DNA from 2 places in the Paenibacillus sp. FSL R10-2734 genome. Region 2 is predicted to be linked to the other one. Evidence: predicted binding sites of a transcription regulator. Region 2 holds the regulator's gene; the other holds the start of a gene.
What was found. The regulator NrdR, encoded in region 2, represses ribonucleotide reductase genes. The targets are predictions, from matches to a motif close to AACACNATATATNGTGTT.
Positions count from the first base shown of each region.

Region 1: NSS67_RS22955 (adenosylcobalamin-dependent ribonucleoside-diphosphate reductase) is a predicted target of NrdR. The motif match lies at 10,810-10,827, and genes of this name have one in related genera.

Region 1 is NZ_CP150170.1:5,248,856-5,265,371, reverse strand. It holds gene NSS67_RS23005 (ABC transporter ATP-binding protein) at 1-752, shown strand, start outside; gene NSS67_RS23000 (ABC transporter permease subunit) at 765-2,003, shown strand; gene NSS67_RS22995 (ABC transporter permease subunit) at 2,016-3,254, shown strand; gene NSS67_RS22990 (glycerol dehydrogenase) at 3,348-4,433, shown strand; gene NSS67_RS22985 (divergent polysaccharide deacetylase family protein) at 4,538-5,398, shown strand; gene NSS67_RS22980 (N-acetylmuramoyl-L-alanine amidase) at 5,385-6,146, opposite strand; gene NSS67_RS22975 (YqzE family protein) at 6,332-6,523, shown strand; gene NSS67_RS22970 (hypothetical protein) at 6,596-7,633, opposite strand; gene NSS67_RS22965 (YqhG family protein) at 7,789-8,853, opposite strand; gene NSS67_RS22960 (SNF2-related protein) at 8,850-10,595, opposite strand; gene NSS67_RS22955 (adenosylcobalamin-dependent ribonucleoside-diphosphate reductase) at 11,008-13,641, shown strand; partial or broken gene NSS67_RS22950 (Gfo/Idh/MocA family oxidoreductase) at 14,016-14,672, shown strand; gene NSS67_RS22945 (TetR/AcrR family transcriptional regulator) at 14,734-15,291, opposite strand; gene NSS67_RS22940 (alpha/beta hydrolase) at 15,404-16,237, shown strand; gene NSS67_RS22935 (amidohydrolase family protein) at 16,482-16,516, shown strand, end outside.
Region 2 is NZ_CP150170.1:5,568,136-5,584,651, reverse strand. It holds gene NSS67_RS24380 (MntP/YtaF family protein) at 1-525, shown strand, start outside; gene coaE (dephospho-CoA kinase) at 535-1,131, shown strand; gene NSS67_RS24370 (lytic transglycosylase domain-containing protein) at 1,128-1,691, shown strand; gene NSS67_RS24365 (alpha/beta-type small acid-soluble spore protein) at 1,771-1,989, opposite strand; gene nrdR (transcriptional regulator NrdR) at 2,155-2,631, shown strand; tRNA gene NSS67_RS24355 (tRNA-Ala) at 2,890-2,965, shown strand; tRNA gene NSS67_RS24350 (tRNA-Lys) at 2,982-3,054, shown strand; partial or broken gene NSS67_RS24345 (ABC transporter ATP-binding protein) at 3,273-3,598, shown strand; gene NSS67_RS24340 (MFS transporter) at 3,997-5,244, opposite strand; gene NSS67_RS24335 (ectonucleotide pyrophosphatase/phosphodiesterase) at 5,232-6,008, opposite strand; gene NSS67_RS24330 (DeoR/GlpR family DNA-binding transcription regulator) at 6,023-6,784, opposite strand; gene NSS67_RS24325 (sensor histidine kinase) at 7,005-8,786, shown strand; gene NSS67_RS24320 (helix-turn-helix domain-containing protein) at 8,823-10,367, shown strand; gene NSS67_RS24315 (extracellular solute-binding protein) at 10,473-11,804, shown strand; gene NSS67_RS24310 (sugar ABC transporter permease) at 11,837-12,709, shown strand; gene NSS67_RS24305 (carbohydrate ABC transporter permease) at 12,766-13,626, shown strand; gene NSS67_RS24300 (beta-N-acetylhexosaminidase) at 13,689-15,599, shown strand; partial or broken gene NSS67_RS24295 (MFS transporter) at 16,120-16,266, opposite strand; gene NSS67_RS24290 (hypothetical protein) at 16,489-16,516, shown strand, end outside.

The DNA.
Region 1 (16,516 bases), 320 kb from region 2:
TGATCTGCGGTATCCTGAACCCTACTTCGGGAACGATACAGATGAACAATGAGGAAATCGGTCGTATGGGGGAACGCTATCGCGATTTGCTTGGTTATCTACCTCAGGACTTCGGATATTATCCTGATTTCAGTGCAGAGGAGTTTCTGTGGTACATAGGTTCGCTAAAAGGATTGACGCTGGCGGCATCAAAAGGGAAAGCTCGAGAACTACTCGGCACTGTGGCTCTGGATGATGTGGCTCGGAAAAAAATCCGCACTTTTTCTGGAGGGATGAAGCAGCGGCTGGGTATCGCACAGGCACTACTTAATGATCCCCATTTGTTGGTATTGGACGAGCCGACTGCAGGACTTGATCCTAAAGAACGGGTCCGCTTCCGTAACCTTATCGCCGATTTGGGTAGGGACAAGATTGTTATTCTCTCGACACATATTGTATCCGATGTGGAATATATTGCTGACCAGATTCTTGTAATGAAGAAAGGTAGTTTGCTGACAGCCGGTACGGTGGACCAGCTGACGGCAACGATGAAGAGCTTCGTATGGTCATGTCGTATCCCAGTCCGGGAGGCTGAGGAATGGAATGCCCGTTATTGTGTAAGCAATTTGCGGCATGAAGGGGATCAGGTGGAACTGAGAATTGTGTCCGCAGAGAGACCTATTGAGCAGGCGACATCGGTCGTGCCAACGCTGGAGGACTTCTATTTATACCATTTTCAGGAGGAAGAAGATGTTACGGCTATTGAAAAATAGGGGGCTTGACTTATGGATATATTGACCCGTTTCGAGCTGCGAAAGATCATGCGCCGAAAACCATTTTATGCAGGGATTGTAATCTTGATAGTGGCGGCGTTATTCTTATCCATTATATTAGTCGCAAATACACAAACGACAGGAAAAGATGGTAAGTTCTTGAATGGAGTAGCAGCTATCCAATTAGAAAGAGAGTACAATCGTCAGCTTGCCGGTCCGTTGACCATAGAAAAGATGGAAGCAGCGGTTAAAAGACATCAAAAATTACTTCGTGACCCTGAGAACCTTGATGAAAAAGGTGAGATGACCGTCGAAGCTAATGCCAAATATGACGTTAAGGATAATCAAATTCAATTTTTGATTACAGATGCATTTTCTCCTGCAAGCGGATATGATTTTTACCTTATAAACAAAATAAGTCCTGAAGACGTTAAGGGATTTTACCAGAAACGGATGGAAAAAGTCCAAGGATTGTTAAATAGTAATGACTCTGGTAGCAATTACACAGTCAAAGAGAAAGCTTTTTTCACCAAAATGAATGAGGAAATTCCGGTGCCTTTTCAAATGAACTATGTTACTGGTTGGAAAAATGTATTTGAGAATTTGCCGAGTCTCTTTCTAATTATTGCATTTGTCATTGCGGTTTGTCTCGCCCCCGTATTTGCCGGGGAATATCAGAAAGGAACAGACTCCATCGTTTTATCTACTCGTTATGGTCGCAGCAAAGCCATCGCTGCCAAATTGAAAGCAAGCTTTATTATATCTGTAGGACTTATAGTGTTAGCAATTGGGGTTTATACATTGCTAATTCTAGGGGTATTTGGATTCGATGGAGCGAATGCCAGCGTGCAGATGATTAAATTTTTGGCTCCTGTTCCCTACACGGTGATGCAAACCTATATGTGGGCGGTACTTATCGGTAGCCTAGCTTGTCTATTGGTGGGAGCGCTGACACTGTGGCTCTCCAGTCGGATGGGAAACTCATTTTCCGTTATTATCGCAGTTGGAATTCTTCTTGTAGGTACCCAGTTTATTCCCGAAAATAAAAATAGCCGTCTATTTAATCATCTGATAGATTTGCTGCCAGGTAATATGTTTGACAGCTTTAGTAAAATAACAGGTTATGAAGTATTTCATCTTGGGTGGCAGTTGATTCCAGAGTATAAGATAATGGTTGGATTCTCGGTAATAACTATAACACTATTGCTGCCTTTTAGTTATCGGGCATTCAAAAAGCATCAGGTTATATAGGAGGCTTGAATCATGGACACGCTGACCCGGTTTGAACTGCGGAAAATAATAAGGAGCAAATTGTTTTACGTCGTAATTGCGATTGTAATAGCAGTGGTCCTACTCTTAGTTAACATGAGGGTCACAGGGGCATACATAACGGGTAAGGATGGTAAGGAATTAAAAGGATTGGCTGCGATTTCCCTCCAAAGAGAATACGGTCGTCAGCTTGCCGGTCCCTTAACGACTGAAAAATTGGCAAATTCGATTGAACGACACAAAAAGGCTCATCTCGATCCGAATAATATTGATGATAAAGGGAATTTAAACAGTGAAGCTTATGCTAAATATGAAGTGCCAGATGAACAGATCAATACTTTAATTCGTTACGCATTTTCTCCTTTGAGCAATTATGATTATTCTGTAATGGATAGATTGCAACCGGATGATGCTAAAGTGTTTTATGAGAAACGGATTGAAAAAGTTAACGGTTATTTAAATTACGATTATTCTTATGGTAATTATTCCGTCAAGGAGAAAGCATTCTTTAATACAATGAACGAGGAGCTTCGTGTTCCATTTCAGATGGACTATGTTACTGGATGGGAAAAAGTATTCCAAAATCTTCAAAACCTCTTTTTAATTATATCTTTGGCCATTGCTATATGCCTCGCTCCCATGTTCGCCGACGAATATCAGCGGGGCACGGATGCGATCATTTTGTCTTCTCGTTATGGTCGCAATAAGGTCATCACCGCCAAATTAAAGGCTGGCTTTATTCTATCTATAGCACTACTATTCTTAGCGCTCGTGGCATACACGCTTTTGCTGCTCGGAATATTTGGATTTGAGGGTGCGAAAGCAAATGTGCAGATGATTGACCTTTTGGCTCCCGTTTCCTTCACAGTCTTCCAAGCGTATCTGTGGGCGATCCTCATCGGTAGTCTAGCCTGTCTGATGGTGGGAGCATTGACTCTGTGGCTGTCCAGCCTTATGAGTAGTCCCTTTTCTGTTATCATTGTCATAGGAATATTGGTTATTGGTCCACTGTTCATTCCTGCCAGCAAGAGCAGTCGTTTGTTTAATCATCTGATAGATTTACTGCCGGCCAGTATGTTTGATGGCTTTAAAAAAATTACCTCTTATGAATTGTTTAATCTGTTCGGTGTATTGATTCCAGAATATAAGGTCATGGCAGGATTCGCTGTTATTGTCATAGTGCTACTGTTGCCTCTTACTTATAGGGCGTTTAAGAAACATCAGGTGGCCTGAATTTGAGAATATATTCGCGGTAGATCTTTTTTAATAGCCGATCTGAAGCAATACTCCTTAGAATAAAGGTATACACAAAAGAGGAGTGAAACCATGACGCAAATAATATGTTCACCGACAAAATATATTCAGGGAAATGGCGAGATTCGTAAGCTGGGAGATTATTGTTTGCAGTTGGGAGCGAAAAGCGCTTTTGCGATTATAGATCCTTATATTTTTTCTATGTACAAGGAGGATATCTCACACAGCTTTGAATTGAATAATATTCTAATTGTAATGCGCGAATTCAAGGGCGAGTGCAGCCGTAATCAGGTGGATGAGCTGGTGCTACAACTCGGTTTGAAGGACGTTGAAGTCGTCTTAGGGATTGGTGGTGGCAAGACGTTAGATACAGCCAAAGCAGTAAGTTTCATGGCGGATCTGCCGGTAGTTATTGTACCTACTGTCGCCTCAACAGATGCACCTTGTAGCGCGTTATCGGTTTTGTATACGGATGAGGGTGACTTTGATTGCTATCTACCATTAAAAAGAAATCCCGATATGGTCATCGCAGATATCGATATCATTGCTAAAGCTCCGACAAGATTACTGGTTGCTGGAATGGGTGACGCCTTGAGCACTTTTTACGAAGCAAGAGCCTGCCGGCAATCAGGGGCGATTACCCATGCGGGCGGGACTAGTACAATCGCAGCCTTCTCCTTAGCACGGGCTTGTCTGGATACGCTTCTCGCGGAGGGTGAATTAGCATTGCAAGATGTGAAACAAGGAATCACCACTTCTGCGGTGGAACATATTGTTGAAGCTAATATTTACTTAAGCGGCGTTGGGTTTGAGAGCGGCGGGCTTGCCGCAGCCCATGCCATTCATAACGGACTGACGTTGCATGAGGGATGCCGGAATACGCTACACGGTGAGAAGGTTGCTTTTGCTACGATCGTACAGTTAGTACTTGAGAAGGCTCCGAGTGAGGAGATCGCTCAGGTCATTGATTTCTGCAAAAGAGTCGGACTTCCAGTAACACTTAAGGATCTTGGAATCACCAGTAGTGAGATCGATAAATTAATGGTGGTGGCGGAAGCTAGTTGTACTCAGGAAAGTCCAATGTGGAATATGCCTTTCGAGGTCCAAGCTGTGAATGTGCTAGAAGCAATCCTTGCTGCTGACGAGCGAGGGCAATAGAAAAGCGCGATTGTAAATTATTGCGAACCCTGCACGTACATATTTAACCTTCGTGAACCAAACAATGAGAACAATTGTTTATGACGAAGGAGGAGTTCCTCTTGATGAAGGACAGCCGAAAAGTTAAACGTTATTTTCTAAATTGGTTTGCTGTTGCTGCAGTAATGATTACCGCAATTGTTCCGGCGATGCCGTCTGTCTCTGCAGCCACGTCTAAAGACAACGTTACCAATATGCAGCTTGAAGAGAGTACAGCTAAGCGCAATAAGGTCGTTATTATTATTGATGATTTCGGCAATGACATGAAGGGAACGGATGAAATGTTCTCGCTGCCTGTGAAGCTTACGGTGGCTGTTATGCCTTTCTTGCCAACATCCGTTAAAGATGCCACTCGTGCACACGAACGCGGAGATGATGTGCTGGTGCATTTGCCGATGGAGCCGCGCCAAGGTAATCCGAAATGGCTAGGACCAGGAGCCATACTGGCCAAGATGTCCGATGAGGAAGTTCGACAAAAGGTTGAGGCAGCACTCGATAATGTACCTTATGCGATCGGTATAAATAACCACATGGGCTCAAAGATCACCGGAGACGAGCGGATTATGGCCGTGATCTTATCCGTATGCAAAGAACGAGGATTGTTCTTTGTGGACAGTAAGACCAACTACCGTTCCGTTGCAGGTAATATGGCTTATCGAATGGGGCTACCTCGCGTGGAGAACCACATCTTTCTGGATGACACACATACAGCTAGCCATGTTCTGAAACAAATGGGCCTCGTTAAAGATTTAGCACAGGATCAACGCTTTTGCATCACCATTGGTCATGTTGGCATATTTGGAAAAGAGACCGCCGCAGGGATCCGCAGCGGTATTGAGCAAATGAAAGACAGTGTTGATTTTATTGGCATTTCTGATCTGGTCAAAAGCGAGATGAAGTGGAACTCCAACCTTACACTTCCATAAAATAAGCAACGATACCACCAGCAATGGCTTCAGCAATTTCTTGTTGCCCTTTAGGTGAGCACAGCTTCTGGCGATCTGCCGGACTACTTACAAAACCCGCCTCAACGATAACTGTTGTGGCGGTTATTTTGTTTAGGAGGTAGAAAGGTTTGCCTGGTCTTGGATGAGCTTCGACATCGTAGAGGCTGTTTAATTGTTGCTGAATGGAATTGGCAAGGAAATAGCTGCGACCCTCTTGGCGATACAATACAAGCGGTCCATGTTTAGAAGGGGAAGGCGCCCAATTAATATGGATGCTTACCACTACATTAGCTGGGAGCGTCTCGGCGAGCTCTTTACGCTGTGCAAGATCCCGCAGATGACGAGATTTGCTGCGCAGCCAGCGGTTTTCGTCACTGGGTGCATAATCACCATTGCGATTCAAGATTACGTCAAATCCATCACTGCGAAGCAGCAGAAATAATCGGCGTGAAATATCTAACGTGATATCTTTTTCTAAAATATTACCGTAGGAGGTTCCACCGTCGATGCCTCCGTGCCCTGCATCAATTAGAATCATGCGATGACCGTGGCCTAATAGGTGCTGACGATCATCATTCATCACTGGTTTGGTTGGTGTTGCAGAGGCAGTAGAGGCTTGTGCGTTCCCCAGAAACAATATTAGCAGTCCTACGGTAGTTAAAGTGATCCGAAAGCAACATAAAGCAGTTGCTGTTCTGGGAAAAGTATATTTTATCCAGTTTTTCAAATGAAACACCTCCTTGCATGTGAATAACTTCGTCCCCTAGATTCTTTGTTAGATTGTGCTTTAATAGGTAAACCTATACGACAAATCAGAAGTTTGCAGTTTAGATCTAAGTCGGATGGTGCACACTAAGAACATGGAACGAACGCTGATCATCTAAATTCACAAACAATGTAGGAGGTGTTACAATGGCTTCCGGTGGCGATGAGCTTGTGAAGTATATAACCGAGAAGGTAGTCGTATATATCGAGGATCCACGTGCCATACATGCTCGTAGAGCAGCAGCTACGAAGCAGCCGTGGTCACAGAAATGGTTCGGCATGCTTCCACTTGGGTGGTCTATCTGGCGAAGCAAGTGGAGCCGAGGTAAAAAAGAATGAATGTTAGAAAAAGCAAATAACCTTCCAGTGCCTATGTTCATGAGTGGCAGTGGAAGGTTATTTGCTTTATTGTTAACGATTAAATCCGAGTGCTTTGATATTTCTGTCTGGCAGCTTATGCAGTGTTCCATTGTTCTGTAGTGCAGTGAGAGGTAAGTATCGTTTTCCTTCAGGGCCTGACGCTGCGTATACGGTAAGTTTATTGTTTTCAGCTTGAGCTTCTTCATGAGAAGGCTGCCAGCTTTGATATCCTGTAATCATAAAAGGTGCCCCGACAAGGTCATTTCGCCCAGCAGCTTGATAAGCGATGCTCTCCTTGGATCTAATCAGAAGCGCAATGTTGTCGCTGCTCACTGTAGTTAGTTTAGGAGCGGTCAGCCATAGGATATCTTCGTAAGGATCATCTGACCCTCCACTATTAAAGGCCGATAGCGGTGACACGTCTGGATTGAGATTAGTGATCACATCTGTTACTGGGGGCAGCTCATTAAGGACTTCTTCTGCCTTGCTAAGTGTCCACGGTAAGATTTGAAGCACAGAAGCATTGATGTAAAATATCTTTTCGTCAATGGTTACTTTCCATACAGGTAGAAGCGGTGCATATAATGCAGTAAGCTTTATTTTTCCTGAAAAAGATGAAGTAATAAGTCCTTTCTGCACCAAGAATTGGCGCAGATCATTTAAACTGTACGGGAGTCCGTAAGTGCCGGCTCCATATTCACTTAGCATATATCCGCCTGTTTCGGTAGCGGAAATGATCATGTACCCGATCCGCTCTTCGCCCTTCATAACATTGACTAGCCAGCTATGAGTACCTGGACCAAGGGGATAATATTCTATCCCTGCATCCTTCCAGGCTGTAAATGGAGCTTCTGCAGCAAGCTTGTTCAGTGTAGTCTTAGCGAATTCTTGGACCGTGGTGGGAGAGGGTAAGGTACTCATCTTCAGCGCAGGTATTGCATCCTGTGTGACTGATTGGATCACACTTACTCTGGTTGCGGCAAGCGCCGAAGGAGCGCTGGAGCTCGCTACAAACAGTCCGAAGCATAGAAGCAGGAGGAGGCATCCTTGACCAACAAGTCGCAGCCTCCGCCGTAAACTTATTTTCATGGCGTCGTTCACCTTTCTTTTTTTGAAATATCAGAAAGTATAAGCTTCCTCTTTAGTGTAGTGGACAGGCTATAAAAAGACTGTTGCTTACTGTCGCGCCTGAAGGCGGAAGTTCTCTTGTTTTTTTGCCTGCTTTTAGCGAGTGGGGTCGCATTCTATAGGCTCCGCAGATGAAACAGTCCATAGGTTACCGCAGAAACTGCAATTTGCGGCTCATACTGCCAAATGGTCTCTTGTCGACGACGGTTATACTGCTCTTGAGTACCTAGACGTTTTTCTTCATCAGGCTCTTTCAGCAGTTCGCCGTAATAAATATCAATGATAGCCAGCTCGATTCTAAGACGCTCACGTGCCTGTTCGGCCCAAGTGTAATCAAGCTCGGCTAGCTGGGAGGTAAGATGAGCTTCCAATAAATCTGTAGCGGCTGTCACTGTCAAATCATAAGGCTGAATATGCACATTTTCCGGTAAGCGAGGTGTCATCTCCCGAGAGGATATCTTTGCGTTAAAGTCATCAATGATGGTCCCTTTGGTCAGAGATATCCCAAGATAATGAAGTTCTTCCCGTTTCAAATCACAGCTCATCTCCACTTTATAGCAGACACCGAGCCACGGTTCATAGGCTGCAGAGAAGAGCGTGTTCCGCTGTCTGCTTCCTGGATCCTCAAATAAGTAAAGGCATTTTCCTTCATCTTGGGCAGCACTCCAAATTTGCTGAAGTCGCTTGCTCCCATAGACGACATCTTCTCGTCTTATCATGCCGGGCCCAATTCGAGGCAGTGCTGGAACAATACCAAAGTAGCGGGCAAGGATGCTATCTTCAGGATTTGAAGAGGGGACATGAACCACATTAGATTCCGGTGATTCTGAATTCAATAGATCCGTGCTAGCTTCAACATCAGCTGTCGCGCCTATCGCTGGGCTACCGGTAATAGGCGGGTTAAATGCTCCGATGCTGCGGTTTACCGTTGGTGGAGCTTCTATAGCTGCTTGACTGTCGTATTTTTCAGGATCAAATACAAAGGTGAAAGAGAGTGTCTCCGGATCAACGCCAGTACGCTCCACGAATCCCCAATAATAAGGACGGTCTGTAAGCATTCTGTCAGCTCTTGGCGATAGCTTTACAGTTACGTGAATGGGCGATACTTCAATAATGGAGCATTCTGTCGCTTCCAAATAGTCCATTACATGTTTACGTACTTCCTGTGAGGTGAGGGTCATGTCGCAGTCTCGCTTTCCTTTTTAATACCCTGAGTCAACTCACTTAGGGATTCGCCGATATGATCTAGCTCATTTCGCAGCTCTTCATCGGAGTGAGATTCGAGCATGATTTTGTATAAGCTTTTCTCCAGAGATTCTTTCTTCTCAAAACGCTCCAGAATCACATCCAGCCCGCCAATGACCATTTCGAACATATTGATCTTCTCGTGTAGCAGATGCAGGATATGTTCTTCAATCGTGCCCTGTGTGGACAAATTATAAATAACCACGTCATTTTGCTGACCTAATCGGTGCACCCGTCCAATCCGCTGCTCTACTCTCATGGGATTCCAAGGGAGATCGAAATTGATCATATGGTGGCAGAACTGCAGGTTAATGCCCTCACCACCCGCCTCGGTTGCGATCATTACTTGAGCACGACCACGGAAGAGATCCATCATCCAGTCTTTTTTACCACGGTTCATCCCGCCGGAATAAGAAACACACATTAGCCCATGTTCGCGGAAATATTGCAGCAAATATTCTTGAGTCGCACGGTACTCCGTGAACACGATGACTTTTTCATTCATTTCTTGAATGAGGGATAGCGTTGTTTCCGCTTTAGTGTTGGTCTTAACCGTTCGGAGTGTCTGCAATAGCTCCATCATCCGGTCGCGTTTCGGAGAATCAGCGGGCAGCTTCTTGATCAGATTTACTAAAGTGATAAACACGGCATCCCGGCTGCTACAGACCTCGCGCTGAAGCGTTACCAAGGAAAGCATGCTGCTAAGATTGCCGCCCGATTCCTGATACTGGTCTTTGACAAAAGCAGTGACAGCGTCATATAATACTCTTTCTTCCTGTGATAGAACTAGCGGAATATTACGGACTTTTCGTTTCGTGAAGTTAACTGGACCTTCGCCACGCCGATTGCGGATCATCACCTTCGAAAGCTCGTCCCTTAGCTGACCTTCATTCTTAGGTTGACGTTTATCAACGACGAAATTTGTGGCAAAATCGCCCTGATTTCCTAATTGCCCAGGCTTCAGTAAAGTGATCAAATTAAACAGCTCGCCCAGATCATTCTGTACGGGAGTAGCGGTTAGGAGCAGGCAATATTTTTTGCGTAATTGCTGTACAAATAGATAATTGGTCGATTTTTTATTCTTCAGCTTGTGTGCTTCATCAATAATCAACATGTCATATTCATTTTCCAGCAGCATTTCTTTATGGGGATCGCGTTTGGCGGTATCCATAGATGCGACTACAATCGCATTTCCCCAGGAGTATGCTTTTTTCTGTGCAATGGCGGATATGCCAAACTTGGCATTCAGCTCGCGGACCCACTGCAATACGAGGGAAGCCGGTACCAGAATAAGAACTTTAGAGACGAGACCGCGAACAAGATATTCCTTAAGTACAAGTCCTGCTTCAATCGTCTTTCCTAGTCCTACCTCGTCTGCAAGAATCGCGCGGCCTGACATCTCAAACAGAACTTTATGCGCGGTATCAAGCTGGTGAGGAAGAGGGGATAATCCGGATAAATGCTTCATGCATTGCAGCTCATCGAAGCTTGTTACTAGACCCGTTTGTTCACCTTGCACGGCAAGCTTAGACAGACGTAAATCTCCCCACGGACCGCCTTTTTCTAGCTTGAGTTCTAGATCCTGTAGCCAATTCCGGTCAAAAGAAAGAGGAACAGGCAGTATAGGCGCGGACTTCCCACCTTTGTGGGGTTGAGAATTACGGAATAATTGCGTCATGGTACAGCCTCCTCAGGCGCAAATTCATATCATCATTCGTAGGAGTAGTATGCTCTTAAACAATAAAATTCATAACCTTCTATTTTTCTTGATAGCCTTTAAAAAAGAGAGCAAAAGCGAGAAAACGCGGCATGGTTTGCGATATTTCGGCTGCTTGACTCTATTTTCGAAAAAGACCTTCGATACAATATGTGGTATAGTTTAAAAGCTGACGCACACAATATATTGTGACAAAAGCATGAAAATGTGTTTTTATCAAGCTGCGAAGCTGGTATTTTTTATTGACAAGATGAACTTCCTACATACACCCGTAAGGCGGAAGATAAGTGTAAGGAAGTTTTTGTTGTGGAGATCACAACTTGAACTGGAACTAATATTTACTACAATGCGGGAGGTTTTTTTATTGAGTAACATGGAACGTAAGCAACGCCTTGAAGGGCTAAGTGAAAAAATATTTTTGGATCGTTATGCTTGGAAGGATGCCGACAGCAACAATGCTAAAGTGGGCGATGTAGTACTCGTTCTAACAAAGGATGATCCGAAGTTTCCAACGAAGGAAGTCGGAGAGATTGTAGAGCGTAACGGCCGAATCGTAACCGTGAAGACGCGCAGCGGCGAACTTGTGAAATCAGATGTTGAGAAGCTGACGCTTAATATAGAAAAAACACCAGAGGAAATGTGGGATCGTCTATCTACAGCTATGGCTTCTGTTGAGAAGACACCTGAGCTTCAAGAAGAATGGGCAGGTAAATTCCGTTCGATTCTGGATGATTGGAAGCTCGTACCGGGTGGACGTATTGCGGCTGGTGCAGGCGCTAGTGAAGAACTAACACTGTTCAACTGTTATGTAATCCCTTCTCCAAAAGATAGCCGTGGCGGCATTATGCAGACATTGGCTGAAATGACAGAAATTATGGCTCGTGGTGGCGGTGTAGGGATTAACCTATCATCACTACGTCCGCGTCGTGCGATTGTGAGAGGTGTAAATGGTTCGTCTAGTGGTTCTGTATCTTGGGGCGGTCTGTTTAGCTATACCACTGGACTAATTGAACAAGGCGGCAGCCGTCGTGGAGCGCTCATGCTCATGATTAATGACTGGCATCCAGATGTTGAGGACTTCATTACAGTGAAGCAAACGATGGGTCAGGTTACTAATGCGAACCTTTCGGTATGTGTGAGCAATAGCTTTATGAAGGCTGTTAAAGAAAATTTAGATTGGGATCTCGTATTCCCGGATACGACAGACCCTGATTATAACGATACGTGGGATGGCGATCTCGACAAATGGAAGGCTGCGGGCAAAAATGTTATTCATTATCGCACCGTTAAAGCGCGTGATGTGTGGCGCACTATTATCGAATCTGCTTGGAAATCCGCTGAGCCTGGCGTTGTGTTCATGGAATACTACAATCAGATGTCCAACAGCTGGTACTTTAATCCGATCATTTGTACGAACCCATGTGGAGAACAAGGACTGCCAGGCTGGGGAGTCTGCAATCTGTCGGCTGTGAATCTGTCTAAGTTCTACGATGAGAAGAATCATGATGTAGACTGGGAAGATCTTGCGAATACGACTCGTTATTCTGTACGTTTCTTGGATAATGTCATTGATAAGACGCCTTATCATTTCCCGGAAAATGAAGCGAATCAGAAGAACGAACGCCGTGTAGGTCTCGGAACGATGGGACTTGCCGAGCTTATGATCAAATTGAACATCCGTTATGGCAGTCCGGAATCTTTGGCGTTTCTGGACAAGCTTTACGGCTTTATGGCTCGTGAAGCGTACCTTGCATCCGCAGAGATTGCTGGTGAGAAGGGATCGTTCCTTGCTTTTGATACTGAGAAATACCTAATGAGCGGGTTTATGAAAAATATGCTCGAAGCGTATCCAGAGGTTGGAGAAGCGATCCGCCAACATGGTATGCGTAACGTTACAGTGATTACACAAGCGCCTACAGGCAGTACAGGTACAATGGTAGGTACTTCGACAGGCATTGAGCCATATTTTGCTTTCAAATATTATCGTCAAAGTCGTCTTGGCTACGATGAGCAGTTCGTTCCAATCGCTCAAGAATGGCTGGAAGCTCATCCAGGTGAAGAGCTGCCAGAGTACTTTGTGACCTCGATGGATTTGTCCGCTAAGGATCATATCCGTGCGCAAGCTGCAATTCAACGCTGGGTGGATAGCTCGATTTCCAAGACAGCGAACTGTCCGTCTGACTTCACAGTAGAAGAGACGGCTGAGCTTTATGAAATGGCCTTCGATCTAGGCTGTAAAGGCGTTACGATCTACCGTGATGGTAGCCGTGATGTGCAAGTTCTGGAAACCTCGAAGAAGGAAGATAAGAAAGAAACTGCAGCTGAAGAGGTAGCTCCAGCAGTTGAAGTTGCAGCAACTCCTGAAGCAAGTGCGAGTATTGTTGCAGCAAGTCCAGCGCCACAGGTGACTACAGAGCTGGATAAACAATACAAGAAACGTCCGCAGGTTCTGCGCGGCGCAACATACAAGATCAACACACCTTTTGGTATGGCGTATATTACGATCAATGATTTAGATGGTACACCGGCTGAAATCTTCCTGAATGTAGGTAAAGCGGGTTCTGACGTCTTTGCGATGGCAGAAGCACTTGGACGTGTCTGCTCCTTGTTCCTCCGTTATGGAGATCATGGTGAGAAGGTTGAACTGTTGATCAAACATCTGAAAGGCATTGGCGGATCAGGTGCTATCGGCTTTGGTGCAAATCGCGTTGAATCCATTGCAGATGCTGTAGCTAAAGCACTAGAAACTCATGTACTGAACAACGCTCAGGATGATCATGTGCCTGCACCTATCGCAGCGACTTTGGAGCTGGAGGATTTCAATGAAGCGTTGAACGCTGAGTTGAAAGCAAGTGTTCCTGCCACAGCAGCAATCGATGGTGGACATGGTGCGCATGATCACTCGAAGGCTTCTCGTGATCTTTGCCCATCTTGCGGCGGTGCCTCGCTGATTAATATCGAGGGTTGTAAGACTTGTGGGAATTGTGGGTATAGTCGTTGTGGGTAAGTAAATATTCAAATAATTATATTTATACGTTTTGTGATTTTTTCATTTTAAATGATAAAAAATAAAATATGCAAATTTGTGCATAATTATTCAAGAGGGCCGATAGATTTGACAAATCGTTTATTATAGTTCCTGCCTTACTTACTTTAATGGGGAGCAAGGAGCACAGTCAGCGTGAAGGGCAGCAACAAACTTCCTAAGCATGGTAAGAGGAAAAAAGGAGAGAAAGAAAACCGCCTGGGACACCTGGTTACCAGAAAGCCATCGACAATAGTCTTGGCAGGAATCATCCTCTTGGGAACCAATGCGCTTCCATACTTCCATATCCAGCTGGGCACTCGGATGATGGTCAAAAATCTACAGAGAAAACCGAGCAGCGTCTGATGCCGCCCCACCAAAAGGCCAAAGAAATTTTGCAAACAGGTAAAATGGGTAAAGTCCTTTCCTTCCGCACGTCCTTCGGCCATCCGGGACCTGAACGCTGGAGTGTTGATGGCTTCTTCCGCAAGGAAGAAGCCATCATGGGCGCAATGGGCGACCTCGGTGTTCACAAATCTGATTTGATCCGTTGGCTTCTAGGCGATGAAGTGGCTGAAGTCGCTGTCTTCGTGAACACGCTGCACAAAGAAGGAACCGATGTAGACGATAACGCGACCTGCATATTACGCATGAAGAGTGGAGCGGTCGGCACGTTAGTTGCCAGCTGGACGTATTATAAAGGCGGCGACAACAGCACGGTATTGTGGTGCGGAAATGGTGTTATGCATATCGATACGCATCCTGTTGATCAGGTTATTGTCGAGCTTCGTGACGGCTCCGTTGAGAAGTATCAGGTCGGTGCGATGGCGACGAACGAGAAGCAAGTGCCATGCGGCATTATGGATGCTTTCATAGAAAGCATTGTAACGAACACACCACCGAGCATTTCCGGCGAAGAAGGCCTGAAGTCACTCGCAGTCATTCTGGCTGCATTCGAATCGCAGGATTCGAAAAAGATTGTTCCTTGTCCTAATACTTACTGCAAATATTAGTACTGAAAAAAATCCCGTTTGCTGCTTGAGCAGCAAACGGGATTTAGTTATTTACCTCCATTCAAAATAACGAAGATAATCGTTCGATGTTCTCTTCAAAGTTTTGTTGAATATTTACTTTTTTCGGTGCAACCCCATTATTCATGAGTTGCAGATGTCCAAGTACATAACTCAGAAATAATTGTTCATTTTGTTCAACCTTCGTTTGATCTTTTGTAACGGCTTTAATAAGTTCAACTAAAATATTATGCAAATTTTCCATTTGCTGCGAGACTGCTTCGGTATAGCTGAATTCAGCCAGTCCTCCAACCATATCTGGAAATCTGAGACTGGATTGTGAATATGAAATCATACATAATGCGAATTTCCGTAACGCGTCTTTTCCAGAGTATGCTAATAATTCATGGTAGATCAAGTCGACCATGCCTTTTATATAGATAGCTACAACTCCACTTTTTAAATCCTCTAAATTACTCACATATCGATACAATGACTGCGGCTGAATGGATAATGAACGGGCCAACCCGTTGTAGGTCAGCTTATCAAAGCCCAGTTCACTGCTGATTTTCAAACCTTGTTCAAGCACAAGCTCTCTTGTTAAACTAATTTTCTTTGTCATAATTCCATCCTTTTTTTAATTTAATGACTTGACTAACTCATATCATGAGTTTATAGTTCATATCATGAGTTAGCAATAGTTTTTTCAAATATTTTTAAAGGAGCGATTTACCATGAGTTATTTAGAAGAGAATGGTGCCAATTTATATTATGAAACAGTTGGTCAAGGTCCTGTTATTGTCTTCATTCCAGGAGCTAATGGTACTGGGAATATCTATGCTGGCGCCGCCAAATTTCTACAGGACCGATACACTGTTGTAATGTATGACCGCCGCGGTTATGGACAGAGTGAATTAACGGTAGCATTGCCGTTAGATGCCCAGAATCCACACAGCACGTACCGTCTTGAAACCGACGCTAATGACGTAGCTGCTTTGGCAAAACATTTAAGTGATGAACCTATATATATTTTGGGCAGCAGTTCAGGCGCAATTGTTGCAATGGAAACCTTGCAGGACCATCCTGATATTGTTAAAAAAGTTGCTTTCCATGAACCGCCAATCAACACATTCCTGACTGATTCCGCAGACTGGGCAGCAGTGAATGATAATATAGTTGAAACTTCCCGGACAGAGGGAATGGCGGCAGCCATGAAACTATTTGCTGAAGCTATGAATACCGTTCCAATGGATACTCAAATGATGGCTAAGCCGGCAGTTTCGATTGAAAATGCTGATAATCCTGTTGTTAAAGGAATGGCCGATTGGTTCAAATATGAAATTCGCCAATACACCAGCCGTAAAATCGATATCAACAAGCTGGCCGATAAGAAAGCTAAAATTATCTTATTTAATGGAACAGATTCCGTCGGCTCCTTCCCTCAAGATGTAGTCAAAGACTTATCCGAGAAGCTTGGCTTACCGATTCACTCCATCGCTGGCGCTCATTTAGGCTATGCCCAAAAGCCGCAGGAATTCTCTCAAACGTTAAAAGAACTATTTGTTTAATGTAAGAAACCGTGAATTAGATAACAAGCTGTCTTAGGGAATCTGAGGTAGAGCATTAAGGAGAATTGAAGAATATGTAAAAAGGGGCTGATAAGCGATTATCCGCCCTTTATTTAATGATTAAATTTATCCTCGATTTGAACCTGGGAACATCTCATATTATAGCGAATATAATTTGAAACTTGCAAGCAATGTGTAGGAGTACAACTATTACTTACCTATACACACAGAAGGAAGGGGAAATATGAAGATCATTACAATTGAAGAGCATTATATGGA
Region 2 (16,516 bases):
GTTATACTCGTGTTAATGGGGTGCTGGTCGCTCGTTCAGATGCTAATGCAGAAAGAGAAGGAACAGAGTGGTGAATGTGAAAATAATGAAGAAAATGTGCTAACCACAGCGGCTTGTGCAGAGGTAGCTGTTGATACGGAAGATGTTGTAGCAGAAGCAGCCATAGCTCAGGTGCAGTCAAAGTCGGCTGTCTTTTCTCTTGAACTACGGCGGTTGGGGATTGTTGTACAAATCTTACGTACGCCGTCATCAGCCGATATGGATGATTCTGGGAGTATTTCTTCCATGGAAGCAATGCTGCTTGGGATTGCACTCTCGCTAGATGCTTTTGGAGCCGGACTAGGTGCAGCACTACTCGGGTTCAATCCGATATGGACATCACTTACAATTGCTATGTTTAGTGGTACATTTCTATTGCTGGGCATGAAGACTGGATTAAGATTCGCCGGGAACTACTGGATGAAGCATGCTGCTGCACTACCCGCGTTATTATTAATTACAATGGGAATACTGAAGCTATTATGAGGTGAGTACATGATTATTGGCTTAACCGGAGGCATTGCATCCGGAAAAAGCACGGTGTCCGCACTGCTTGTGAGCAAGGGAGCGAGGCTGGTTGACGCAGATGTGATCGCCAGAGAAGTTATGCTCCCCGGTCATGAGGTGCTGGCTGCGGCTGTGAAACAATTCGGAAGTGAGATCCTCTCTCCGGACGGCACACTGAATAGGGGCAAGCTGGGGGACATTGTATTTCGAGACCCAGCGGCCCTGCAAGCTCTGAACAATCTGACGCATCCTGCAATCCGGCGGGAAATTAAAGAACGTATGAACAGCATGGAGGAAGAAGATCCAAAGAAGTTAATCATTGTGGATATCCCTCTTCTTTTTGAATCAGGACTCGAGAACTTGTTCCATGAGATAGTGGTGGTCTATGTTCCTCGTGAGGTACAAATCGCTCGATTAATGGAACGTAACGGACTTTCAATAGAAGAAGCAGAAGCACGCTTGAATGCACAGATGGATATTGAAGCGAAGCGTAATAAAGCGGACTATATCATTGACAACAGTGGCGATCTTGCGCACACTGAGCAGCAGGTTGCTGTTTTTTGGGACAGGCTGGGCTTATCATGAAATGGTTACGTAAAAAAAGAGTCCTTCTTCTGTTATTCATTGGTTTTACTGCGATATTGTTTCTGAGTACGAACTGGATGTCCTGGTTTTATCCGATCCATTATAAAGATGAGATCCGTAAGCACAGCATTACGTACGATATAGACCCGTTTTTAGTAGCTTCGATTATCCGAGTGGAAACGAACTTCAAAACTGGACGAGAATCCAAAAAAGGTGCTATAGGTTTAATGCAGCTTATGCCGGATACCGCCAAGTGGGCTCTTGAAAAGGCCAAGCTTCCAGATGTATCTATGGAGGAGTTAAAGCATGAACCCTATGCAAATATTGAACTAGGTACTTGGTATCTTTCAACACTATCCCGTCAGTTCAAAGGTAATCGTACAGCAATTATCGCTGCTTATAATGCTGGGCCAGGAAAAGTTAAGCGCTGGCTGGACGAAGGAGTCTGGGATGGAACGGATGCTTCGATTAAGGATATTCCGTTTGGTGAAACCCGTCATTATGTACAGCGTGTCAATTATTACTATGATCAGTACACGGATATTTACAGCGAATTCTAAAACCGTGTTATGTATAAAAAGAAGCATTAAACGACCTGTTGGTCGTTTAATACTTCCTCAGTAAGCTTATGTCGACAGGTTATTTGTATTGACCTGCCAATTGTTGTTCTGCCAGGGTTACAAGACGTTTAGTGATGTAACCACCGATCGAACCATTTTCATAAGAAGTTTTATTGCCTTGGTAACCATCTGGGGAAAGCGTGATTCCTAGTTCTTGGGCAACTTCATATTTAAGTTGTTCCAAGGCACCGCGGGAATTTGGAGCTACAAGGTTATTGGAGCTGTTGTTTTGGCTCATTGCTGTTCACCTCCTCTGTTGGTAACTGTATTATGTGCCGGACTTGCCATAATCATTACAACAAAAAAACGGTGATTTCTGGAAAAAATGAAATAGCTCTTCAAAAGCCGGATGTTTAAAGGTCCGGGACAAAAAAACATTATGTAATAGGAAGTGATGAAGCTTATGAAATGCCCTTACTGTGACCACACAAATACTAAAGTACTCGACTCGCGACCAGCGAATGAGAATAAGTCAATCCGCCGCAGGCGTGAATGCGAGGGATGTAGCAAAAGGTTTACAACCTTTGAAATGATTGAAGAAACACCGTTAATCGTGATCAAGAAAGACGGCAGCCGTGAGGAATTCAGCCGTGATAAAATTCTGCGTGGTCTAATCCGTGCTTGCGAGAAACGACCAGTCTCTGTAGAACGTCTAGAGAAGATCGTCTCTGAAGTGGAGAAATCCCTACGTGGCATCGCTGTAGCAGAAGTGGAGAGTCAACAGATCGGTGAATTTGTTATGGAACAGCTCTATCCAGTTGATGAAGTCGCGTATGTTCGCTTTGCGTCCGTATATCGCCAGTTCAAGGACATTAACATGTTCATGAAGGAACTAAAGGGTCTGCTGTCTAAAAGCACTGGGGATCTGGATAGATTGTAGAGTTGTGGCTAGTTTACTGACTATAAAAAAAGTGTTGACAGCGAAGGCGATTTTTTATATTATATAGGAGTCGCCTACGGCGCTTGAGTTTGTCAGAATGACTTAAATACACCGAACTGAATTTTAGAAGTGTGTTTACATACACCTAAAAATTTATGTTTGGGGCCATAGCTCAGCTGGGAGTACAAGCTGGTTAGAAACACTACCCTAAATTAACCGAATTTCGATTATCATTAATTGGGTAAAATGTAAATATATGGGGAATTAGCTCAGCTGGGAGAGCGCATCGCTGGCAGCGATGAGGTCAGGGGTTCGATCCCCCTATTCTCCACCAGAATACTTCATATTATGGACTCTTAGCTCAGTTGGTAGAGCAGTAGACTCTTAATCTATTTGTCCAGGGTTCGAGCCCCTGAGAGTCCATCCTAAGAAAACGGCAGAAATGCCGTTTTTTTGCTATTTTCGAACCTACAAACTCGAATTACCAAACATCAAACACATAAAACACAGCAAGGACAACCGCCACCTAGGCACCCAAAAAAATCGCTTTTGCTGCTCGTTCTTTTTGTTTAGTTTGTCACTATCTCACAGCTCACTGCTGGCTCCTCCATGGGGTTTACTAACTTAGATATTAAGATGCAATATATTACACGTTCGGTGAAGGCAATGAAAAGCAAAGAGTTCTCGACGGGGTGTCTGTTGAAATAAACGAGGGTGAGTTCGTTGCCTTAGTGGAATGGATAGTATAGGACAGGGTAAGGTCATTTTTGACGGTAAGGACATATCGATACTCAAGGGAAATGAGCTTGCGGATATACGCCGAAATCAAATGGGATTTGTGTTCCAGCAGCCAACCTTATTGAAAAACTTGAATATGCTCGATAATATCATTCTTCCATCTATGCGAGATAATAGAAGAGATGTTGCAAGAATAACAGAGAGTGCACGGTTATTTATGAAAAAGGTAATGCTGTGACAGCAGCCGTACCCATTGTGGTTGAGGCATTTGATGAAGACTAACTTTTTCTTGATAAGAGAAATCCCAGAATGCTTTGCTACATAAGGATTTCTATCGCTGTTCCCTAACGTACAAAACCTCGTCGCTCCACTGGCAGCGACGAGGTCAGGGGTTCGATCCCCCTAGGCTCCATATTAACAAGACGGACATCCATTAGGGTGTCCGATGCGAGGGACATCAGAATTCTTAATCAGTCGCGAATGAAGCCGTAATCGAAGCCATGACCTGTTATGAGTAGCCGGGCGGCTGCACGTCGACGTCGACCAAGCAGTTGGTATATTAATTGTCTGTGGAAGCCCAGTCGGTATGGCAATTTACGCCGAGCATATGGCTAAAGACAATCCCGACTACAAGAAGTTGGCAGGCTCGCTGGTAAACCGTTTCCATCTTCGAACGCATAAAGCACAAATTATCGTTCCCATAAACGCTATAACACTCCAAGAAATAATAGTAAATTTCCAACCCAGATGTTCGCTTAAGGTTGCGATGCCATAAATGGATATGGCGCTGCCGAGGTAAGTGAATGAATTTAGAATACCCGACATAGTCGATACGCGCCCGTATTTTTCAAAATGCAAAGGCAGATAGCTGAGCAGCATCAAATTTATGCCGTGCATACAACCTGTTATGATGGCCATAAGTGTAATGGATACAACTGCATTCGAGGCAAATAGCGTGATCAACACCATACAAGCGATAAATCCAGTGCCCCAAATGTAGGTTGAGGTCTTTAATTCGTTCTCAACAAGCCGTTGAACAAATGTCGCGAAGGCAACACTCACGATCGTAAAGATGGGAAGTATGGCTGTACTCAAAATCGATATGGAAGTGCTCAAGTGGTAGACGTCTTGGATGTAGGTCGGCATCCAGGTTGTAATACCATCGCGCAGAGCGCCTTGAAACACAATGACCAACATAATCGGCAGTAGACCCGATGCAAAAATGAGGGTGCTCGTCTTTGTCAAAACCGGATTTCGGATGGATATCTCTTCGACTTTTGGTTCAGGTACAGTAAATTCTTTTACGCCAAAAAACCAGACCAAGGCTATCAAGAATCCCACAATAGCAGGAATGATAAAGGATAATCGCCAACCGGAAATCAATATACAGAATGGTACAAGTAAATAGACGGCAATTGTTCCGGCAGAAGCCGCCGTAGCTACGCCGATACTTGTTTTCCGGTAGTTCACATCGGATAGGGTTTGCGCCATAATACGCACTAGCGGCGGCCATAGCATGGCTTGAAAAAGTCCGTTGAAACACCAAATGAAGATCATAAGATAAATGTTACTCATAAATGAAATCGTAAGATTACAGATCGCGGTTGCCAATAGCCCTATAAAAATCATATTTCGAGGTTTTATACGGTCGCCCAAAAAGCCGCAGATCGGTTGACCGACTCCATAGGTTATAAAACTACCGGTAACTGCCATACCGGCAAGCTGATTGGATATCTTAAGCGAATCTACGATTTCAGAAATAGCAGCGCCATAATTGATCCGTGTAATATAGCTTGTGAAATAGACTAGACAACATAGTGTGCTGAACGTAAAGAACTGACGCTTCGTCAGTTCTTTATTGCCTATACCAGGCATTTGCCTTCCCAATCCACATTGCTCTCTACACCAAGAAGTTTTGTTATGGTCGGCGCGATATCGATGATATTGGCGTAAGGAATGAATGTTCCGGGAGCAAACGATTTACCTTTCACAAATAGCGGTATCGTCATATCATCAGGCTTATTCGTACCATGATTCCGGTCGTGACCACCATGATCAGAGGTTACGATAATCGTATAGTCTTCCGGCACCGCACATGCGGCTTTTTCGATGCATACCCAAGAATCATAGACTGATTGAATGTATTCATCTGACATCCAGCCATACTTGTGGCCGATTACATCGACAAGTCCCAAATACAAGAAGGTAAAATCGGGTAACTGTTCATTTATATATTTGATTGCTTGGTCAGTTAGCATCTTGTTAGTAGCCTCGTATGTATAGGCTTCGCCTGATATAAAACAACTGTAAGCTAATGATCCGGGACGAGCCACATCTTGAAGCTCCGACCAGTTGTGGAAAAATCCGCACGTTTTTTTATTCGCACTCAGTTGTTCGCAGAGCCCTGATATAGGCCGAACCTGGGGAGTGTATATATTATCCAATATACCGTGACGCTCTGGAGGGACACTAAGAAACAACGACATGTGACACGGCAAGGTCACGCTTGGCATAACCGTTTGCGCATCGAGGGTGAAGCTTCCCTTAGCCTTCATTTCTTCAATAAAAGGATGCCCGGATTTTTCCAAACTATCAGGTCGCATACCATCGACCAAAATCAGCAATACTTTTTCACTCATAGGAATCACTCCTGTTAGTTAATAATTTGAATGTCATTCTTTTTATAAAGCGAGTACATATGATCTGGCAGTTCATGGTCGGTGATGATTTTAAAGGATGTCGATAAGTCACAAAGCTTGATTGAAGCAGTTGATTCGAACTTCGAGCTGTCAGCAAGGATAAACACCTCGTCTGTATTGCGGATATAAGCCCGTTGAATATCAAAAAGCTCGTGGACAAATACGCCAATACCATTGCGCAGCGAAATGGCCGACGGAAAAACAAATGTTTTTGAAAAATGAAGCCGATTAATCGCATCTAATGCCATATGACCGTAAAATGCTTTTTCTTCACGGAGGTATTGCCCACCAATTTGAATCAATTCAAACCCATCCGTATCACTCAGAGACCCAAAGACCTCCGGGGAATTTGTGATAATCGTGAGATGGTGAAAATGATCTCTTAACAGCGGCACTAACTCCATAGCGGTGCTTCCTGAATCAATGGCTATCGTGTCGTAATTGCGTATAAACTGTATAGCGATTTTTGCGAGATATTGCTTTAAAGCTTTGTTTTCCGACATGCGATTTTCAAGGTTTGCAAAGCTATGCATCTTTTGGTTCGATACAGCTCCGCCATGTACGCGTTTGAGCGCCTGTTGGTTTTCAAGATATTCTAAATCGCGCCGAACGGTTTCAATCGATACGCTGAACATCTTAATGAGCTCTGAAACGGTAATGGACGATTTTTGTTCAAGCATCTCCATAATTTTTAAACGTCTTTCATTTGCAAACAAATGCAATCAACTCCTCACATATACACAATATGTTATATCGCTTATGTTATAATCTGTCAAGACTATGTTTACTTCAGCATGAGTGCTTTTGCGGCCAACAATAGACTCTGGTCGGGACGAGCGACTTAGGTTATTATGAAAGCGCAAACATATATTCTGAGTAGTCATGAAAACTACAATTTAGCTACAGAGCATAAAGGCATTCTGAACGGAGGATACGATGGAAAACTGGTTGGGTAAATCGTTAAAGCAGAAGCTGAGCTTGTTGATTATTATTTCGGTATTGGTACCCGTGTTGTCTCTGGGACTGTTCTCCTATTATATTGCTGAAAGCTTAACGGAGGAGAAAGCGAAAAGCTCAGGCATTAATACGCTTCGGCAAATTGGGGCCTATTTGGAAAATATGGTAAGCGATGTCGAGAATCTATCACTATTCCTCATCGGCCACCCTGATGTCCAAAGCTATTTGAAAACACCGGAACGCGATTTGCTAAAGCAAACCTCCATCATTAATTTACTTACAACATTATCGATTTCCAAATCATATATCGCCAATGTCATGATCGAAGCAAATGAAGATAATAAGCCGTCGGTTTCCTTCAGATCTGTCCTCGAATCAGAATGGACCGATATTCAGAGCGAGTATCCCGGTTATTATGAGGAATATCCAAAATGGTGGTCTCCGGTGCATCACTTTGTTACGTCGGACGGCAAAGAGGATGCCATTACGATGTCACGACCGATTCGCAGCACATCAAAATATTACAAGATCGGCATGCTTAAAATTAGCTTGACACAATCGGTTATTTCTAGCCATTTAAAGCAAGCTGGACTAGAGGGTGAAGGTGTCGCCCTGCTATTGGACGAACAAAACAGGATATTGGCTGGGCCGGAAGGGTATTCGACTAACAAGAACTTGAACGAGTATTTCCCCGGAATAGTTGATTTCAAGGGAAGGTCGGGTTCGTTCGATTACCGAGAAGCGGAGGAACGGAGTACAGTACTGCACTATCAGATGCCGAATATTAACTGGAGGCTCGTAGGCATCATTCCAGCAAAAGCTTACAGAGCGCAGAACCAGTATTTTTTAACTTTAACCGCAATTGCAGTCAGCATTTCCATGCTCTTTGTGATCGCTTTCGTACTTGTACTTATTCAAAAGGTGACGAAACCGTTGTCTGCATTAACGAAGTTTCTTAGAAATTCCAGCCCAGACGAGCCGCTGCCGACGCTGCCCGTCACATCGATCGATGAGGTTGGACAACTGATTATTAGCTATAATCGGATGAGCTCGCGAATTATTAATCTAACCGATGAGGTGAAGCACAACGAAGCGTTGAAGAAGGAAGCGGATATGTCGGCGCTTCAAGCGCAGATCAATCCGCATTTTCTATACAATACGTTATCGTCTGTCCACTGGATGGCGCTAATGAAGGGAGACGAAAAAATCGCGGATATGGTCGGCTCATTGAGTGATTTTCTTCGTTTCAGCTTAAATAAAGGACAGGAATATTGTGCAATCAGCCAAGAAATTTTGCATGTAGATCATTATGTGAAGATCCAGTCCATTCGATATCCAGATAAATTTGATTACGAGGCGAATATTCCGGCGGAGCTTCTGGATCTGAGAATGCTGAAGCTGCTGCTTCAGCCGCTAATTGAAAATGCGATGATTCATGGCATTTTGAAAAGAGAGGGTAAAGGAAGCATTATCGTTAAAGCGGTGTCAGCGGGAGAGCGTATTACGTTTATCGTTCAGGATGACGGTGTCGGCATGAGCAGGGAAAGATTGGAGCTGCTGAGGGAGAAGATAAGCGCAAACTTGGGTATTGATCCGCTGAAGAATAATGACTCGGCAGGCAGCAGCTACGGATTACGCAACGTGCATAATCGGCTGCAGCTTCATTATGGGCATGAAGCCGGTTTGCGGATCGAAAGCGCAGAAGGAAGCGGCACTAAAGTTAGTTTTACGATTATACCGCTCCAATCAGAAATCAAATAGGTTGCAACCTTTGTGGGAAGGAAGGAGAATCTGCACATGAAGCTTTTGATAGTAGATGACGAAGTCATTATTAGGACCGGCCTTAGCACGGTTATTAAATGGGAAGAGAATGGCATTGAGCTGCTCGCACCGGCTGCTTCCGCGGAGGAAGCGCTGATGCGCATTCCGATAGAGTGCCCTGACATCATACTAACCGATATTCGCATGACGGGAATGACGGGATTGGAATTGTCTCGCGAGGTTAAGCGGAATTTTCCATACATTGAAATTGTTATATTGTCTGGATTCGATGATTTCGCATATGCACAGCAAGCGATGCGGGAAGGAATAAGTGATTATTTGCTCAAAAATAGCCGTCCTGGCGATATTATGACTGCGGTTATGCGCGTGAAGCAGCGTATCGTCAGCAGACGGGAGGCAGTGCTTCAAGAAGCCATCCATCAAACGGCGTTCCGTTGGAAGCAACTAGATCGGTTTCTTCGCGGGGACAATCTCCTGACGGAGCGTGAAAGTGAGGAACTGCTGATCTATTATCCTGAGCTGAGGCTCGGATCGGATATGGAGAAGCTAGAGCTATGGCTAGTTACATCTGCGTCTCCACTGACAGTGAAGGAGGAGACAGAAAGTGAAATGAATGAGGCGGCTGCGATGATTAGGGATTCTCTTGGCTGCGTCATTCTGGAGTGGGAATATGGATGGCTGCTTATTTTCCGCAGGGGGCGGCCGGGCGCGAAGCGATTGGTTAAGGCGTCGATGGAGCGGGCGGAGCACGTTTATCGCCAGCCTTTTTTTGCCGCATGCGGTGTATGGGCCAGCAACGTGGCAGAACTGAGAGAGTCACTTCGCACTGCCGAACAAACCGTCTCGTACCGCTGGTTGGCAGAGGAAACAAGAATGCTGGCCTATGAGGATATTAAAGACCGGAAAGGAATGCGGACCGTTTGTACGGAAGAAGTGGAGAAGAAGCTAACCGCCGTTCTGAGAAGCGGGAGCCGAGAAGTCGTACAGCAGTGGATTAAAGGTGAACTGGCGAGCATTAGGAAGGATGCGGAAGCGACACCTAGTTCCGTTCAAGCATATTTACATTCCTTGATCGTTGGGGGGTACCGCTGGCTAGAGCGTGCAGCAGCATCCGTTGGTCAATCGATGCCGAAGCTTCCACAGATTGAACAGCTGGACATGAAGCTGCTTACTGCGAATCCAGAAGAAACTTTGCAGCAGATGCTGCTTGCGATCCATGCGCAGTATGAGCGATTAAACGGCAGCAGAAATGAAGCCATTGACCGAACTGTAGCCTATATACGCGAGCATCTTGCAGACAGCTTGTCTTTGGCGCAGGTAGCGGCATGCGTACATATGAATCCGAACTATTTTAGCAAGCTGTTTAAGCAGGAAACAGGTAAAAACTATATTGAGTATGTAACGGAAGCAAGAATGGAATGGGCTAGCCGTTTGTTGAGGGAAACGCCGGCGAAGGTGAGCGAGATCGCTAAGCGGGTAGGTTACGAGGATATGAAGCATTTTAACCAGCTGTTTAAGCGTTACAGTGGCGAAACCCCTTCGCAATATCGTTCAAGATGAATCGACTAAGGTGAAAATATCCCCCGTATGGGCTTAATTTTCCCCCCTACGACTTCTCGTCTGTCTTATCTATACTAGGGTTATCACTAAAGGGGGAATATTTGAATGAAGAAGAGACTTGCGTTAGTAACGACAATTATCTTGATGATTGCCCTTTTGGCAACCGCTTGCAACAATAGCGGAAAAAAGGAGCAGAGCAATGAAGACAAGAAAAGCTCTGGAGAAAAAACTAAAATTTCAATATGGCATAACTTCGCGGGTGACGACCTTCGTGCCAAAGCGGTTAGAGACCTGATCGACAAGTATAAAGAGGAGCATCCAGACGTTGAGGTAGACGTGCAAGCGATCCCAGTTGACGGTTATCGTCAACGCCTAAGCACAGTGGCTGCGGCAAATGAAATGCCAGACGTATTTTTCGTTTATGCGGGCAGCCAATCTCAAGAGTTCTATGATGCCGGTAAGCTTCAACCGATTACAGAGTTGATGGATAAATATCCAGAATGGAAGAACAGTTTCTTGGCAGGGGCATTCGACCGCTATGAGTTTGAAAAAGGACAAATTTTCACAGCGCCGCTCGGTATGTCAGCAACTTCGTTCATGTATTATAACAAAGATCTTTTCGAGAAGCACAGTGTAAAAGTGCCGACTACTTGGGAAGAGATGATGACTGCAATTAAAACATTCAACGACAACGGCATTACGCCGATTGCCCTCGGGAATAAAGCACCATGGGTTGCACAATCGACGATTATCGGTTCGTTGGCTGACCGCGTGACGGGCACAGAATGGTTTTTGAAAGCAGCCGCTCAAGATGGAGCGTCTTTTACAGATCCTGTGTTCATTGATGCTTTGGGTAAGTACAAAGAGCTCGTTGACAATAAAGCGTTTCAAGATGGCGCAAACAGCATCGACAACACGCAAGCAGAGCAATACTTCATTCAAGGCAAGGCAGCTATGATGATTAACGGCGCATGGTCGCTTACGAATCTTGCAGCATCCGCAACTCCTGAGCAATTGGCACCTATCGAAGTCACAACAATGCCTGGTATAGAAGGTGGAGCAGGCAAAGCGAATACGCTTTCCGGAGGTGCCGGCGCTGGCTTCGCGCTTAACAAAAATACAAAAGACGCACAGAAGCAGGCAGCACTTGATCTGATCTACGCAGTAAGCGGACCGGATGGGCAAAAGGCGATCGCAGAAAGCAACTCGATGGTTATGTACAAAGTAGATCTGGATAAGTCGAAAGTAAGTCCACTTTACTTCAAAGCTTACGAATTGGCTGTGAATTCTGAAATTACGCCGGTATATGACGCCTATTTATCTGCTGAAGCAGGCGAGGTGATCAACAACGGTCTTCAAGAGCTTATGATGGGCGGTAAGCCGGAGGATGTAGCTAAAAAACTTCAGGATGCGCAAGCGCGTTCGACTAAAAAGTAATCAGACAAAAGTACGTAAAGGAGGCTGTCGCCATGCCTGCATCATTGCGCAGCAGAAGCTTCGTCATCATGGCGCTGCTTCCTGCACTACTCATTTTTATCGTCTTTGCGATCGTCCCGATTTTTTGGTCAGCTTACTACGGTTTCTTTGAGTGGAAGGGACTCGGTGCTGCTAAGCTTATCGGGTTGGATAATTATCGAATGATACTAGAGGATCATGTATTCTGGAGAGCGCTGAAAAACAACCTGATCCTTGTCGTCTCGGCAGTAATAGGTCAAGTATCGGTCGCATTGCTGCTGTCATTGCTCCTGCTCAAGAACACGATGTTCAATCGGTTGATGCGCTCCGCCGTATTTCTCCCGATGGTGCTGTCTACAGTCGTCGTCGGTCTCATCTGGGGCTATATTTATCACCCGCAAATCGGTTTGTTGAATCAATTATTGGAGACGCTGGGATTGGAAGCATGGCGTCGACCTTGGCTAGACGACCCTAAAATCAATATGTTTGCCGTATCGATCCCGATTAACTGGGCGAATATCGGCCCGTATCTCATTATTTTCATCGCTGCACTCCAAAATATCTCTTCAGAAATTGAAGATGCTGCGAAGATCGACGGGGCGATAGGCTGGAGGAAGCTATTTTTCGTGACGCTCCCGATGATTTGGGGAACAGTGGTTGTAACCGTCATACTGTGCATATCTGGAAGTTTGAAGGCATTCGACCATGTTATCGTCATGACGCGCGGCGGACCTGCACAATCGACAGAATTGCTCGCCACATATATGTACAATAACACCTTTACGGTATACCGTTACGGCTACGGCTCTGCGGTATCCACAATGATTATTCTGATTAGCGCCGTGCTCATTGGCCTAAATCATATCATCACGAAGAGACGCGGCTAATGGGCGGTCGGCTAATGTTAGCCCGGCCGATGAAGGAGTGAATCGCTATGCAAGCAATGATAGACGCTCGGTCGGAGAAGATGAGAGGCTCGCTGTGGCGTAAGCCGATTTCCGGAATTGCGAAAATCATCCTGTTATTTTATGCCATAATTACATTGTATCCGCTATACTGGTTAGTAATAAGTGCATTCAAGTCGAATCAGGAATTTTTCAATCGTCCTTATTCCTGGCCGCAGCATTGGCAGTTCGATAATATAACTCGGGCATGGGATCTTGGAAATATGGACCGGGCGGTGCTCAACTCCACAATAGTTACTATCTCGGCACTACTGCTAACCATTGTGCTCGGCATGCTTGCAGCTTATGTGCTTGCCCGATTCCCATTCAAGTGGAGTGGAGTTGTAAAAGGATTGTTCTTGCTCGGCATGCTCATTCCAATTCATAGCACACTCGTTCCGTTGTTTATTTTCATGAACAAGCTCGGGATGCTGAATACGTACTGGTCACTCATCCTACCTTATACGGCATTTGAATTACCAATTGCAATCTTCCTCGGAATGGCCTATATCGTATCCATTCCGAGAGAGATAGAGGAAGCGGCGATGATCGACGGCAACGGCTGGTGGGGAATCTTCGGACGCATCATTTTCCCGTTATCCCTGCCGATCGTGGCTACGATTACAATTCTTGCATTTTTGAGGTTTTGGAATGACTTCTCCTTCGCGCTCGTCTTTATTAATTCTCAAGCGTTGAAGACGCTGCCCCTCAGCTTGTCGCTCTTCTCCGACGGATTCGGAACGGACTACAGCTTAACGATGGGCGCGATGTTTATTGCTGCAATACCAACCATCCTCATCTTTTTGATCTTCCAAGAGCAAATTATGAAAGGCATGGTTGCAGGCTCGGTCAAAGGTTGACACCCTTGATCGAGTTTTTGGTATGACTTTATAATTATTTCATTCTTGTGGAGGGATTGATAGTGAAGTTACATTTTATAGGAGAATTGAGCGAGCTTCAATCAGGGCTTCAGTTGCTGCTTACCGAACTTATGACAGAATGGTCGGAGGATGGAATTCCCGTTTCGATAGAACCGTCTTCAGGGGAACTGGAAGTTGGCTATGATGGTAAAAGCGCTTATATTCGTTATAGTGCTAAACATCAATTTTTCCGCGGCTTGGGACTGTTGATTCAGAAGATTAGTGGCGGAGAGCTATTTCAAATTACAGAGCAACAACAATTCGATGCGATCGGTCCGATGTTTGATTTATCGCGTAATGGAGTGCTAACCGTTGAAAGCTTCAAGTTTATGCTGCGCAAAATGGCGCTGATGGGCTTGAATAGCGTCATGCTCTATTTAGAAGATACTTACGAGATAGAAGGCGAGCCCTATTTTGGCTATATGCGCGGCCGCTACTCGGCGGCGGAGTTGAAGGAAATCGACGATTACGCCGATCAATTTGGCATTGAAGCATTCCCGAGCATTCAGACACTGGCTCATTTGGAGGAGTTTCTGAAATGGGAGCCGGTAAAGGAATATAAAGATACAAAAGGCGCGTTGCTAGTTGGAACGGAGAAGACCGATCGTCTGGTCGAAAATATGATTGTCAGCATTAGCGCACCGTTCCGCAGCCGGAAAATCCACATCGGCATGGATGAAGCGGAAGAGCTTGGACGCGGCAAATTTTTAGATCGCAATGGATATATGAGCCGTTTTGATATTATGACAGGTCATCTGGAGCGGGTGCTCGCAGTAACTCGACGCTTAGGGTTGAAAGCGGTGATGTGGAGCGATATGTTCCTGAAGCTGGCTTCGGCGAACGGAGAAGATTATTACGGCCATGAGACGCAAATATCAGAGGATATGTCGAGCCGCATTCCTAAGGACATAGATATGGTTTACTGGGACTATAACCACGTCGAGGAGAAGGACTACGAAACATTGATCGCCAAACACCGGCCGCTCGGTAATAATCTTATTTTTGCGGGTGCTGTGTGGGTATTCAATACGTTCGGTGTCAATTACGGGCTATCCTTGCCGGCGACCGATGCAGCGCTGACGGTATGCAAGAAGGAAGGCATCCGGGAAGTTTATGCGACGATGTGGGGTGACGACGGAATGGAGAGCAATCCGTACATCGCATTGCTCGGCTTGCAGTTTTATGCGGAGCATGCTTATTCTTCGTCGACGCCGACTGACAAGGCGCTAGCCGAGCGCGTTCGGTTCTGCACCGGCATCGAGGCGGATGCTTACATGGGACTGAAGTATCTGGACGAGACACCAGGAGCTGCGCCAAATAATCAGAAGCAGAGCAATCCGTCTAAGTTTCTGTTGTATCAGGATGTTCTGCTGGGGTTGTTCGACAAACAGATTGATGGGCTAGATATGGCGGCTCATTATGCATGGGCGGAAGGCGAAATTGCAAGCCGCAGAAAATCCGAGGCAGAGCTAGATTACTTGTTCGAGGTGCCACAAAAGCTGTGTGCGGTGCTGAAGCAGAAGAGCGAAATCGGTCTTGAGCTGAAGCGGGCTTATGACAGTGGAGACAAGGCAATGCTTAGGCGGATTGCAGAGGATGTTTTGCCCGAAATCTCGCTGGGTGTGCAAAAGCTTCGCGCCGCACACCGGAAGCAATGGCTATCGATGTTCAAACCGTTCGGCTGGGAGGTGCTCGATATTCGTTACGGCGGCGTCGTAAGCCGGCTGGATACAGCGAGCATGAGGCTATTAGAATATGCGGACGGAAAGCTCGAGCGGATCGAGGAGCTGGAGCAGGAACGATTGCTGTATAGCACGACGAACCGCTTCACCGGCAAAGGTGCAGGCTGGTGCAGCTATTATTACCGTATGGCGTCGCCTAACGTCTTTTTCCATGTGATCAATCCATTCTAGCTTGAAGAATTATAGAATAAGAAAGATAGTCCATCCTACAAAACGGTAGAAATGCCGTTTTTTTTGTTGTTCAACCAAACAAATATCAATCCGTGTGCTCCGCCCCGACACTTACCGTTAATCTGAACGTCGCGACTAACCATAATTTTCCCGAATTTCTACTTCATCTGACGGTTGTGGACACCACAGCCCTTATTTGCTCGAATCGGCCTATTGTGCAGAGCTAACGGACCGTATAGCTCTTATTCCCTTCAGAAGGGCAATATTTCATTCGAATATCCGCATATAAGTGCAACTGAGTCCGTAAAAGTAGAAAAACAGCGATTATGGAGGAAATAAGGGCTGCTCGGTCCGTAAGCGCTGATATTCACAAAAAAAGCCGCCTTAATACTCTCCCTCCTCAAGATAAACTCGGATGGGTGGAGTATTAAAAGCGGCGTGTGCTTCACTACCTATGATTCTTAGAATATCGCGACCAATACAGGAAGCAATAAGGAAAGTAATATCTGAGTGTACCTACTTAATTTACCAAGCTACCAGTAGATTGTTGTTCTTTCCATACCATCGTAATGACAAGACCAATAAACATAATAACTGCCGCAAATAGATAGGGATAGTTGATGTTTACATCAAATAATATACCGCCTAATGCGGGTCCGATGATATTGACAAAGCTGAATGAAATTAATCACAAGTCTGGAGTTGAAAAACAGCAGACTATTTATAAGCTATGGTCTTAATTGAGAAGTACACGGCATCCATCTTATGTGAAGTATTTATTATTGATTGTTCAACACCAATAGATTAAATGTGAAAGTATGGTTCAACTATTATTGTGAGAAATTCGAGGCTGCATTTATTCAATTAGCTCGGATTTCCGCAGTAGTTTGTGTACAATCACGGCGGCTTCCGCTCTC